DNA from 3 places in the Endozoicomonas sp. PH6C genome. Region 1 is predicted to be linked to each of the others. Evidence: predicted binding sites of a transcription regulator. Region 1 holds the regulator's gene; each other region holds the start of a gene.
What was found. The regulator sigma-54, encoded in region 1, starts transcription at its own class of promoters, with help from an activator protein. The targets are predictions, from matches to a motif close to TGGCACNNNNNTTGCTNT.
Positions count from the first base shown of each region.

Region 1 (4,324 bases):
GCTATCACTACTAATCGTGGCGGCGAAGGTGCAGCCAGAGAATTTTGTGATTTCATTCTTAAAGCCAAAGGCAAGCTGGATGACATGCTGGCCAGTTACCTGAAATAGAGAGTTAAAATACCCAAAATATCGCTGTGATAGTTTTCCACCATTACAGCGATACCTTTCCATTCAAGCGTTTCTTTGACGACAAGAAAGCACTACCGTTCAACTCTTCTTACGTAAGGCCGACAGCGAGTGTCTAGTATTTGAAAACATTCGTCTGCAGCCCCTGATGATCAAATAAAATCATGGTAAACTGAATTCATTTGCTGCGAAAATGCTGCCGACTGCACAAACCGGGCATCATTTTCCTGAATGGCCTTCTTTTGTCGGTATCTGCCTTTGCAGACTCTGACCAGATTGTGACCCGGAGCCAATGATCTGATGCCCAATCGGAACCTGATAATGATTGCTTTTCTGATGCTGATAATGGTCGGCGTTGGCTATTGGGCTTATGACAGCAAACTCCATGTTGGGGTTCAGAAAAAACAGCCTCTGGTTCGTGAGAACGCTGACTACTATTTCATTGACACCAGGGTCACCCAGTACAACAAAGAGGGCGAACTGGATTACATACTGGTCTCAGACAGTATCACCCATTACCCGCACAATGACACAACGTTGCTGCAAACCCCTCATCTGGAGAATTTCAATACCCCCGGAAAACCCATGGTGGCCGACGCCCTCTATGGCAAACTGTTGCCCGGCAGCGAGGATATAGAGCTCTGGGATGATGTGGTGATGACCCAGACGAACCTCGGCAATGGTAGTAAGGTTCGAATAGACACTGATTTCATGACCATATACTCTGAAAAGGATCTGGCAGTCACTGATCGACCGGTACTGATCACCAACGACACTGGACGTACGCGCGCCATTGGTATGGAGGCTTTCTTCAAGGAGAGTCTGGTTAAACTCAAGTCTAGGGTAAGAGGATTTCATGAGCCAAAGCCATGAACAGGCCAAGCGCCTTGATCCAAATGAGCGGCCAGACAGAAAGAGTCGTCGCAGCGGGGTCGAATATTACCTGATGCTGGGGGCCGCGGTTCTGCTTCCAGTCATGGCACAAGCATTGCCATCTGACCGGCAGAAGCCTATTGAGATCGAGTCCAACACCGCCGATATCGATAACAAGAAAGGTGTATCCATCTATAAAGGCAATGTTGTGATGATTCAGGGCACCACCCGAATTACCGGAGACAAGGTGACCATCTATTCCGTCCAGCAGGAAGTTAAAAAAATTGTGGCAGAAGGCGACAAGGAAAGAGCTTACTACGAAGAACAGCAACCTGATGATCAAGGCATTCTGAAAGCCTGGGGTCATACTATCGATTATCAGGTGGCTGGCGATAAGATCCAACTGATCAAACAGGCGCAGTTGACCCAGAAGGGTGATACCTTCACAGGTGAACGTATTGATTATGACCTGACCAAACAGACCGTGAATGCCAAGGGCAGCGAGAACAAAAGCAACCCGGATGGTCGGGTCAAAATGATTTACCAACCCAAACCTGAGAGCAAGCAGTAGTACTAATATCCCATTACACTCACTGCTCAACGACTGAACAGGCTTGAAAGGGCTGCCAGAAAAACGACAGCTAACTTTTAAACAGGAAGACAAACTCCGGATGGCAACGCTTAAGGCAGAACATCTCAGTAAAAGCTACAAAGGCAGACAGGTCGTCAAAGATGTATCTCTGGCTGTCGACAGTGGTCAAATTGTCGGACTTCTTGGCCCCAACGGGGCAGGTAAAACTACCTGCTTCTACATGATTGTAGGTCTCGTAAAAGCAGACGGTGGACAGGTTGACCTTAGTGGCCAGAGTTTAACTCACGAACCTATGCATGGCCGGGCCAGAGCTGGCGTAGGTTATCTGCCACAGGAAGTTTCTATTTTCAGGAAATTGACGGTCACCGATAACCTGCTCTCGATATTGGAAACCCGTTCCGACCTTTCCCGGAAAGATCGCATCGCAAAAATGGAGTCATTGCTGGAAGAGTTTAATATCAATCATATCAGGGACAATCCGGGTATGAGCCTTTCCGGTGGTGAAAAGCGCAGGGTAGAAATTGCCCGAGCTCTTTGCACTGACCCAAAATTTATTCTGCTCGATGAACCCTTTGCCGGTGTTGACCCCATTTCTGTTGGTGACATCAAGGCCATTATCACGCACCTGAAAGCCCGGGACATCGGAGTCCTGATTACCGACCACAATGTCCGGGAGACACTGGATATCTGCGAGAAGGCCTACATTGTCAGCGAAGGCACTATTATTGCCGAGGGTGATAGTCAGACTGTCCTGGCTAATCAAAAGGTTCGTGACGTTTATCTCGGGCATCAGTTCAGTCTCTGATCATCTCTTGACTGGTCTCGCGAAAGAAGCGGGCAAAGATGTTGAGCTGATTTATTTTCATACTCTTGTTCTGAATGTTGCATGGCTGACTTGATGAATCACTTTCCCGAAGCTTCAGATGTGATTATAATCCCAGTGACATGGAGAGTAGCCCAATCAAAATAATGAGCAGACACTGAGATATAACTGTCAGGCGCTGATGGCATCAAATCTGGCACCCTCAGTGCAGACACCGAAGTAAAGGTATACAGTTGCCTATGAAGCCATCCTTACAGCTAAAAATGGGCCAGCAGCTGACCATGACACCTCAGCTGCAGCAGGCCATAAGGCTTCTGCAACTTTCCACTCTGGACCTTCAGCAGGAAATCCAGGAAGTTCTTGAATCCAATCCGATGCTGGAGTCTGAAGAGTCCGTTGAGGAACCACCTGCATCTGGTGATGAAGGGGAACAGCCTGTTGACTTCAATGAAAAAGCAGAACAGCCCCCGGAACCAGAAGAACCCCAGTGGGCTGACAGCATACCCAATGACCTGCCCGTTGACTCCGGATGGGATGATGTCTATTCCAGCCTGCCCGCTGCAACCGATGAAGAACATGATCCTTTTGCCCGCTCCCGGGCCAATGAGTCCCTCCAGGACTATCTGGAATGGCAGTTAAACCTGACTCCCATGACTGACAGAGACAGGCTGATGGGCCTGGCTGTGATCGAAGCCATCAATAATGACGGGTACCTCACTCACTCCCTGGAAGAAATTTATCTCTCGCTACAGGAACAGGTAGAGGAACTGGCGTTTGAAGAACTTCAGGTCATGCAACGACGGATTCTTCACTTTGATCCGGTGGGTTGTGCCAGCGCCAACCTGAAAGAATGTCTCGAAGTTCAACTCAATCAACTGCCACAAGAAACCCACTTCCTGAAAGAAGCACGTCTGCTGATCCAGAATCATCTACAGGCTCTGGGTAGTCGTGACTATGCCCAAATCATGCGGCGTACCCGTCTCAAAGAACATCAACTGAGGGAAGCCCTTAACCTTGTTCAAAGCCTCAACCCGAGGCCCGGATCAGAAATCGGCCAGGCGGACACGGAATACGTCACCCCCGATATTTCGGTCACCAAAGTCAGGGACCGCTGGGCGGTTGAACTGAACTCAGAATCCCTGCCCAGACTTCGCATCAACAACAATTACGCCTCAATGGTGCAACGTGCCAACAACAGTCGTGACAATGTCTTTATGAAGAACCAGCTGCAGGAAGCCCGCTGGTTTCTGAAAAACCTGCAAAGTCGTAACGAAACCTTACTGAAAGTAGCCGGCAAGATTGTTGAATTTCAGAAAGATTTTCTGGAGCAGGGTGAGCAGGCCATGAAGCCCCTGGTGTTGGCAGACATTGCTCAGGCAGTGGATATGCACGAGTCCACTATTTCCAGGGTCACTACACAGAAATACATGCACACTCCAAGAGGCGTGTTTGAGCTGAAATACTTTTTCTCCAGCCATGTCAGCACAGCCACTGGTGGAGAGTGCTCATCAACAGCCATCAGAGCCTTGATTAAAAAACTGGTATCCGATGAAAACCCTAAAAAACCACTGAGTGATAACAAAATCGCCGGCTTGCTGGGGGACCAGGGGATCAAAGTGGCCAGGAGAACCATCGCCAAATATCGTGAATCAATGAATATACCGCCATCGAATGAACGCAAGCAGCTTATCTGAGCCTTCAGCGATTGAGGTAACAAGCCCTTATACCACAAATCGCCCCATAGATTTTTTGTCTCAGAACAGCGCTAACTGTCATTGACAGTGATAGACTTTCAATCAGGGTTGCCCGTACAATCCCGGGGGCAGTCCAATGTCGAGAATCGGGATCAGCAGGAGAGCGTTACATGCAAGTCAACATCAGTGGACATCATGTAGAGGTGACTGAGGCTC
Region 1 covers NZ_CP185342.1:5,234,326-5,238,649, forward strand. Annotated here, with positions in the region: gene ACOMG9_RS19245 (KdsC family phosphatase) at 1-108, shown strand, start outside; gene lptC (LPS export ABC transporter periplasmic protein LptC) at 427-999, shown strand; gene lptA (lipopolysaccharide transport periplasmic protein LptA) at 983-1,570, shown strand; gene lptB (LPS export ABC transporter ATP-binding protein) at 1,671-2,396, shown strand; gene ACOMG9_RS19265 (RNA polymerase factor sigma-54) at 2,654-4,108, shown strand; gene hpf (ribosome hibernation-promoting factor, HPF/YfiA family) at 4,279-4,324, shown strand, end outside.

Region 2 (4,324 bases), 1.0 Mb from region 1:
GTCGGCAAAAGCCACATCTTCAGGAATGTTCGGATCGAGATGGTGACAAACCATCAGCATATCCAGATGCTCATCAACCGTGTTGATGGTGTATGGACGTGTCGGGTTGGTAGACGACGGAAGGACAAAGTCTTCACCACAGGCCTTGATAATATCGGGAGCATGTCCGCCTCCGGCACCCTCGGTATGATAGGTGTGGATAACTCTGCCCTTAAATGCGGCAATAGTATCTTCAACAAAGCCGGATTCATTCAGGGTGTCGGTGTGAATAGCTACCTGAATGTCGTATTTCTCTGCCACTCCAAGGCAACAGTCAATAGAGGCTGGAGTGGTCCCCCAGTCTTCATGAAGCTTGAGCCCCATGGCTCCCGCCAGAACCTGCTCTTCCAGTGCTGCGGGTATGCTGGCGTTGCCTTTGCCAAGAAAACCGATATTCATAGGTAAACTGTCCACAGCCTGCAGCATGGAACTCATATGCCACTCACCGGGTGTACAGGTTGTCGCATTGCTCCCTGTAGCAGGTCCGGTGCCGCCACCGAGCATGGTGGTGACCCCGGAAGCCAGGGCTTCTTCTATCTGTTGGGGGCAGATGAAGTGGATATGGGCATCAATCCCCCCCGCAGTGACAACCTGACCTTCGCCGGCAATCACTTCGGTGCCGGGACCAATAATGATGTCGACTCCGGCCTGCACGTCGGGGTTGCCGGCCTTGCCTATCTTTTCTATCCGGCCGTTTTTAATGCCAATATCCGCTTTTACGATGCCCCAGTGATCCAGAATCAGAGCATTGGTGATGACCGTATCCACAACATCAGCACCTGTTCTCTGACTCTGGCCCATACCGTCACGAATAACCTTGCCGCCTCCAAACTTCACTTCGTCGCCATAAACGGTAAAGTCTTTCTCCGGACTGATGAACAGATCCGTGTCACCAAGACGTACTTTGTCGCCTACGGTCGGACCAAACATGTCCACATAGGTTTGACGTTCCATTCTGGCCATTATTTATCTCCCTGCTCAAGCTCACCCATGACATCACCTCGGAAACCATAGATTTTGCCTTCTCCGGCAAAACGCACCAATTCAACCTGTCGATCCTGACCAGGCTCAAAACGGACAGCGGTTCCTGCCGGGATATTCAACCGGAAACCGAGAGTGGATTCCCGATCAAAAGCCAGTGCCGGGTTCACTTCATAGAAATGATAATGAGAACCAACCTGTACTGGCCTGTCGCCAGTATTGGCCACGGAGACAACGCAGGTCTCCCGCCCTTTATTAATCTCGATTGCCTCTTCGCAGGCAATGACCTCTCCTGGAATCATAAAACCTCCTGCTCTACGCAATGGGATTGTGAACCGTCACCAGTTTGGTGCCGTCCGGAAAGGTGGCTTCTACCTGAACTTCATGAATCATCTCGGGAATGCCTTCCATGACATGGTCACGAGTCAGGATTTCACGCCCTTCATTCATCAGCTGAGCAACTGTCTTGCCGTCTCTGGCGCCCTCCATTATGTGCATCGAAATCAGCGCAATGGACTCCGGGTAATTCAGCTTTACTCCCCTGCCAAGGCGACGTTCAGCAACCAGTGCCGCTGTGTATAACAGCAATTTGTCTTTTTCTCTGGGGGTCAGCTCCATGAGAGCCCTCCAATTTATCCTTGTGGTCTTTTAATGCGCTATTGGTAGGTTATAGGCATCAACAATCAGGTATTCCAGATTCTGGGCTTGCAACCTTTCCGGCCATTCAATTGGCCACGAAGCTCATTCCAAAGCCAGGTAAACAGTGTTCTGGCCTGTTCAGGTGAGCTGCCCAGATAGCGAGCAATAAAAACCCCGTTTCGCCAGGTAATGGCTGTACATTTAGAGCCTCCGCAGGCTTCCAGCCTTTCATGCAGATGATCACAACCGGGGTCTTGTTCAAAGGTCATGAGCAGTGTACCGAATACATGCTGGCCATTAAGACCAAGAACGGACTGAGCAAGAGGTGAGCCCGCTGCCAGCTCCAGCCTTTCTCGATAAAGTGGCTGATCGTTACGAGTGAGGTGAAGATTCTGGATCACCCTGCCCTGCTCAAAGGCTTCGCCACTGGCTTTACGACCAAGACAAACGATATCCCAGCCTGCGTAGCAGCCATTGCCGTTCAACTCAATGGATGTATTCAGTTCCGCTTCTGCACCATTGAAAATAATAGTTTCCTGAGGCAACCATTCGAGACAGGCATTGTCTTGAACGACCATGGACGTCAGCTGTTTCTGAAGACGGCCATTACCATTAAAGTAGACTTTCCCTGCAGCAGGAGTAGTCACCAGTCCGGATGCACCAGAGTGGGCTTCAAAACTCTGAATCAGCTCATCACCGGCCACCAACCCTCCTGGCGGGTGAAGAATATAGAGATGCGCCAGGTCTTTACCTTCTGGCCAGAACGGACGTTGAATCCGCAGGGGACCATAATGGCGCGTGCGGCCCATGCGGGTATGGCCGTCCATGTATTTCAGCTCCACAGCAATTCCGGCACGCCAGCCGCTGTCTCCGGACGCAACGTCACCCTGATCGGAATCAGTATCCGGGTTGGATCGCGGGATAGAGTGTCGATTGAATGCCAGCCCCATACTTCTGCCCTTACTGTTAAAGGTCATCTCTGGCCTGCAAAAGATGTTCCATTTTATTTTTATACGACTGCTGACATTCTTGACCATAAAGTCAGCTTAAATAGCACCAAAAAAATACATAGGCACCATATTGGTGATCGAGGATGTTCTGAAATAAGGCATCTACTGTCAAGACGATATTAAGAAATTAACTCTAACTCAACTGTTAGAAGTGAGAGCTTTTCCTAATGAACGACAGTTACATAATATATTGGCATGCACATTGCTGTCACACTGTCGCACATAAGGATAAAAAACAGGATTAATAAAAACTATGAAGAGCTCCCTCAAAAAACTCTCGAAGGGCCTGGTTGTAGCTTCTGCAGCAACCGCCGCCCTCTCTTTTTCGGTCATATCCCAGGCTGCAGATACCATCAAGGTAGGTGTTTTACATTCTCTGTCAGGCACCATGGCGATCAGTGAAACCACATTAAAAGACACTGTTTTAATGATGGTGGACGAGCAGAATAAGAAAGGTGGACTACTGGGTAAGAAACTCGAAGCGGTTGTTGTTGATCCTGCCTCTGACTGGCCTCTGTTTGCAGAAAAAGCGCGTGAGCTGCTGGCAAAAGAAAAAGTCGATGTCATTTTTGGCGGCTGGACTTCCGTATCCAGAAAATCAGTTCTGCCAGTGGTTGAAGAGTTAAACGGCCTGATGTTCTACCCGGTTCAGTATGAGGGACAAGAGTCATCCAAAAACGTTTTCTACACCGGCGCAGCGCCTAACCAGCAGGCTATTCCTGCGGTTGATTATCTAATGAGTTCAGAGGGCGGCAGCGTCAAACGTTTTGTTCTGGCCGGTACTGATTACGTCTACCCGAGAACCACCAACAAGATTCTGGAATCCTACCTGAAGAGCAAGGGTATCAAAGAGTCGGACATCATGATCAATTACACGCCTTTTGGTCACTCTGACTGGCAGACCATTGTTTCTGATATCAAGAAGTTTGGTAAAGCTGGTAAAAAAACGGCGGTTATTTCCACCATTAATGGCGACGCCAACGTACCTTTCTATAAAGAACTGGCTAATCAGGGCATTGCTGCTGAACAGATTCCGGTGATTGCCTTCTCTGTTGGTGAAGAAGAGCTGTCAGGTATAGATACTGCACCTCTGGTAGGCCACCTGGCAGCCTGGAACTACTTTATGAGTGCCGAGAGTGATATCAACGATGAGTTCATCGAAACCTGGCAGACCTTTACCAAGAATGAAGAGCGTGTTGCCAATGATCCAATGGAAGCCACTTATATTGGCTTCAACATGTGGACAAAAGCCGTTGAAAAAGCAGGAACCACCAGCGTTGATGCCGTCCGTTCGGCCATGTATGGCATCACTGTTCCCAACCTGACGGGTGGTATTGCTGTGATGAACACCAACCATCACCTGACCAAACCGGTATTGATTGGCGAAATTCAGGACGATGGCCAGTTTGAAATTGTCTGGGAAACCAAAGGGGGCGTCATTGGTGATGCCTGGACTCAATATCTGCCCGAAAGCTCGAAAATTGTTGCTGACTGGTCAGCCCCGATCAAGTGTGGCAACTACAACCTGGAATCAGGTGTCTGCTCTGGTCAGAACTACTGATTAGTCGTCTTTTGTTGAAGTCATAGCAATCGTGCTCTCTAACTCCCGTAATGAGCATGGAGATTTGAGCCTTAAGACAAGGCGACGATCGCCA
Region 2 covers NZ_CP185342.1:6,240,350-6,244,673, forward strand. Annotated here, with positions in the region: gene ureC (urease subunit alpha) at 1-1,002, opposite strand, end outside; gene ACOMG9_RS21855 (urease subunit beta) at 1,002-1,322, opposite strand; gene ACOMG9_RS21860 (urease subunit gamma) at 1,336-1,638, opposite strand; gene ACOMG9_RS21865 (urease accessory protein UreD) at 1,704-2,696, opposite strand; gene urtA (urea ABC transporter substrate-binding protein) at 2,923-4,230, shown strand.
Region 2: the regulator sigma-54 is predicted to act here: its motif matches at 2,861-2,878, upstream of urtA (urea ABC transporter substrate-binding protein).

Region 3 (4,324 bases), 3.0 Mb from region 1:
CTGGCAACATCAACACCCATCAGTTTCAGCTTGGTGCTCATATCGGCACCAGTAAACTGATTACCGTCCTTACCCGTCAACTGATCTACAACCACCTGCCCCATCTGGTAGCCCGGTGCCACCAGACCAAAGATACGGCCACTCCAGAGTGCACACTCACCAATGGCAAATATACGTTCATCAGATGTACGGCAGTCGTTATCTATAACGATACCGCCTCGCTGACCCAACTCCAGTCCGGAAGCTTTCGCCAGCTCATCTCTTGGGCGAATACCGGCTGAAAACAGTACGATATCGGTATTCAGTTGTTCGCCGTCAGCGAACTGCATCTGGTGAACAGCGCCTTCACCATCAACAATCTGTCGGGTATTTTTGGAGGTATGAATCGTGACCCCCAGACCCTCGATCTTGCGTCTGAGCATGGCACCACCGCTATCATCCACCTGAACAGCCATCAGACGGGGAGCAAATTCGACCACGTGGGTTTCAAGCCCAAGATCTTTCAGAGCTTTTGCTGCTTCAAGCCCCAACAGACCGCCACCCACAACGGCACCGATCTTACTGTTACGGGCAGCTTCTTTAATCGCTTCCAGATCTTCGATGGTACGATAGACAAAACAGTTTTTACGGTCATGCCCGGGTACGGGAGGAACAAATGGATAGGAACCTGTCGCCAGTACCAGCTGATCGTACTTTTGAGTCATGCCACTGGCTGTCACTACTTCACAGGACTCACGATTTATTGATGTGATAGCTTCATTTAGAACAAGATTAATGCCTTCCTGCTCATAAAAGCCTTCAGAAACCATAGACAGGTCATCCGCTGAGCGGCCTGTGAAAAATTCACTGAGATGAACCCGGTCATAGGCAGGACGGATCTCTTCTCCAAATACCACCACATCGAAGCGTTTCAGACCGCCAGCATCTACCAGTTTCTCCAGAAAGCGGTGACCTACCATGCCGTTACCGACAACCACCAGGGTTTCTTTTCCGATCATCCCAGACATCCTCTTTAGTATCTAGCATTGGGCCGGTGCAACTGCATCCTTTAGAGCCAGCCTCTTTTCTAATTCTTCTGCCTATGCAACTGCCGTGCCCACTTTCAAAACACGATAAAAACAGGAAATTCTTTCCTGAAACTTTAGCTGCTCGCACAAAAATAATGCACGCAAAAATAATCAAACAGCTGAAGAGCACCATTTTGGTGAGAAGAATAAAAATTCTCAGAAACTTCCCGCACTCAAATAAAGAACTTTCTTGCATAGAAGAGAAAATTCATTAAATACGCATAAAAATGCAAGTCAAATCGGTGCATTTATCATATTGGCCTGATGTTTGCTTTTGCTTGGGGAATTTCTTAAACAAGGAGGATGTATGAGCAACCCCGATTCATTTAACCTGTTTTCTTTTAGCGGGAAGACCAAGATTCTGCACCTTAGCTGGATTGCTTTCTTTATTAGCTTTGTGGTCTGGTTTAACCATGCGCCTCTGGCCCTGGCTATTTCCGAGTCTCTGGGCCTGACTCGTGAAGAACTGAAAACCCTGCTGATTCTGAACGTAGCCCTCACTATTCCGGCTCGAGTCATCATCGGTATGCTCACTGATGTTTACGGTCCCAGAAAAGTCTATTCCGGACTCCTGGCCATCTGCAGTATTCCTTGTTTTATGTATGCCATGGCAGATGACTTTACCCAGGCCGCCATAGCCCGCTTTATGCTGGGTACTATTGGTGCAGGCTTTGTGGTCGGCATTCGTCTGGTATCTGAGTGGTTCCCCGCTCGCCAATTGGGTACCGCAGAAGGTATTTACGGTGGCTGGGGCAACTTTGGCTCTGCTGCTGCTGCCATGTCTCTGCCCACCATTGCACTGCTCTTTGGTGGAGAAGATGGCTGGCGTTACGCCATTGGCCTGACCGGATTAATCTCCTTGCTGTTCAGTGTCGTCTTCTACATAAACGTCACAGATACCCCTAAAGGTGCTACCTACTTCCGCCCCAAGAACATTGGCGCCATGGAAGTCACCAGCAAAGGCGACTTTGCCTTGCTGCTGATCATGAAGATTCCCATGTATGCGGCATTAGCTCTGCTGACCTGGAAGCTTTCACCTAAGGGTGTTGCCATGCTGAGTGCCGGGATTTCAACGGCTATTTATGTCGGTCTGACTGCTATCTACCTGTTTGATGTCTGGAAAGTCTGGCAGGTCAACAAGCACATTTTCTCCGAGCCTGTGCCAGCTATTCACCAGTATCAGTTCAAGCAGGTGGCCGTTCTGAACGTTCTTTACTTCGCTACCTTCGGTTCTGAACTGGCCGTGGTGTCCATGCTACCTCTGTTTTTTGCAGATACCTTTGAACTGGATCCGGTCATGGCGGGTCTGGTCGCTTCCGCTTATGCCTTCATGAACCTGATGTCCCGTCCGGGCGGAGGATTACTCAGTGACAAGTTTGGCCGCAAGATCACTCTGCTGGTTCTCACTGCAGGCCTGGCCGGTGGTTACTACATGATGAGTATCATTGATTCCAGCTGGCCACTGGTTCTTGCTGTTGTTGCTGCCATGGCCTGCTCCTTCTTTGTGCAGGCCGGTGAAGGTGCGGTATTTGCGGCTGTACCCCTGATCAAGCGTCGACTCACAGGTCAAATTGCCGGTATGACAGGAGCCTATGGTAACGTGGGCGCTGTCTTCTACCTGACAGTATTGTCTCTGGTGGACTACTCCACCTTCTTCATGGTTATCGCAGGCACTGCAGTGTTGGGTTTCTTTACCCTCTTCCTGATGGAAGAACCCAAGGGTCAGATGGCCGAAGTGATGCCTGACGGCAGTGTCACCATGATTGATGTGACCTGATCATTCTGTTTCAGTGGTCCACAATGGGCCACTGAAAACAAAACACAGCCACCGGATACTCTTCAGCCTGATCCTCTATTTCACAACCAACACGGCAGCGATACCTGCCAGCACATAGAGCCCCCCTGTAGAACGCTCAAATAACGACATACTTTTTTTTGTACTCAGCATAGGTTTCACAGATTTCGACATTAGCCCATAGAGAAGCTTGCAAACCAAATCCACTACAACCCAAGTCATTACAATGATCAATATTTGTTGCACAAGATCCTGATCTCTATTAATAAACTGAGGCAAGAAAGCCATAAAGAAAATAATATCTTTTGGATTACTGGCTCCCAATAGAAAAGCTTTTTTAAACAGATTACTGAAGCCGGGAAACTGCAAAGAACAATCATTGAGACGTTTACTGGTAGTGTCAGCCATCGACTTCCTGATAGTATCAACCCCCAGATAAACCAGATAAAGAGCTCCCATCAGTTTCAGTATCAGAAACATGTTTTCCGAAGCCGTAAGAATGGCCCCAAGACCAGTGGCCGAAATAATCAGGTAAAGTGATGAAGCCAGCGTACCACCCAAAAATGCCGGATAGGACCTGATAACCCCATAGTTAATAGAATTGGACACCATGTACAGAGATAGAGGACCAGGAATGAGTATGACTACAAAGATTGAAACAACATACAGAAACCAAACTTCAATACTCATTATTCACTCCAAAAGCAGCGACTGTACCCTATAGCACTCCCTATAGCACTACCAGTTGCTATTTTTACCTCTCCTATAAAACACTTCCTTAAGATACATGGCCCACACACATGCCTGCAAAAAACCGCTTTGATTCCGAATCCTCCTGACAGAGCAGGAGGCCATAGCGTCGATCCCTGGACGCCCCCGCCGCTTTGGTTTGAGTAGTTGCGCAATAAACGACATTGTTCGCAAATAAAAAATCAGGAAATTCAATCACTGTCCCTCCTCCCCCCTACCTCTTTCATCAGTTCTTGATAGATCGAATCATTGAACAGAGGATATGAATCAAGCTATTGAGCTATACCGGAGAATTGTTTGCAAATTTCATGAGGAACTTGAAGGAGTTCCGTACTAAACTGCATGTTGCGCTTTTTTCCCATTCTGAGCCTTTTGATCACGTCAGTGAAAGGGCAAGTATCGCCCCCCCTCTGGAGACCGTGTGGGTCAATCCTTCAGGTGTTATCATGCCAAATCACGAAGTACCCAAATTAATTCATGTTAGTATTGTCAGCCCTATTGAAGGTTTGGAGCTTGCTTTTCTAAAAATATGGGCCGAGGTTAACCCGGATTATAAAATCAATGTCTGGGCCCCCGAACGTTTGATATACCAAAAAATTCTATATCCGCTGCTGTTTTCCGAGATAAGCAATAACGCTATCGAAAAAGATGACCCCGGTGATATTGCTCGGCTGAAAGACAGCATCTGGCGAAAAATTGATAGCTTTATGGG
Region 3 covers NZ_CP185342.1:2,240,011-2,244,334, reverse strand. Annotated here, with positions in the region: gene nirB (nitrite reductase large subunit NirB) at 1-998, opposite strand, end outside; gene ACOMG9_RS08670 (NarK family nitrate/nitrite MFS transporter) at 1,375-2,844, shown strand; gene ACOMG9_RS08665 (LysE family translocator) at 2,920-3,552, opposite strand.
Region 3: the regulator sigma-54 is predicted to act here: its motif matches at 1,325-1,342, upstream of ACOMG9_RS08670 (NarK family nitrate/nitrite MFS transporter).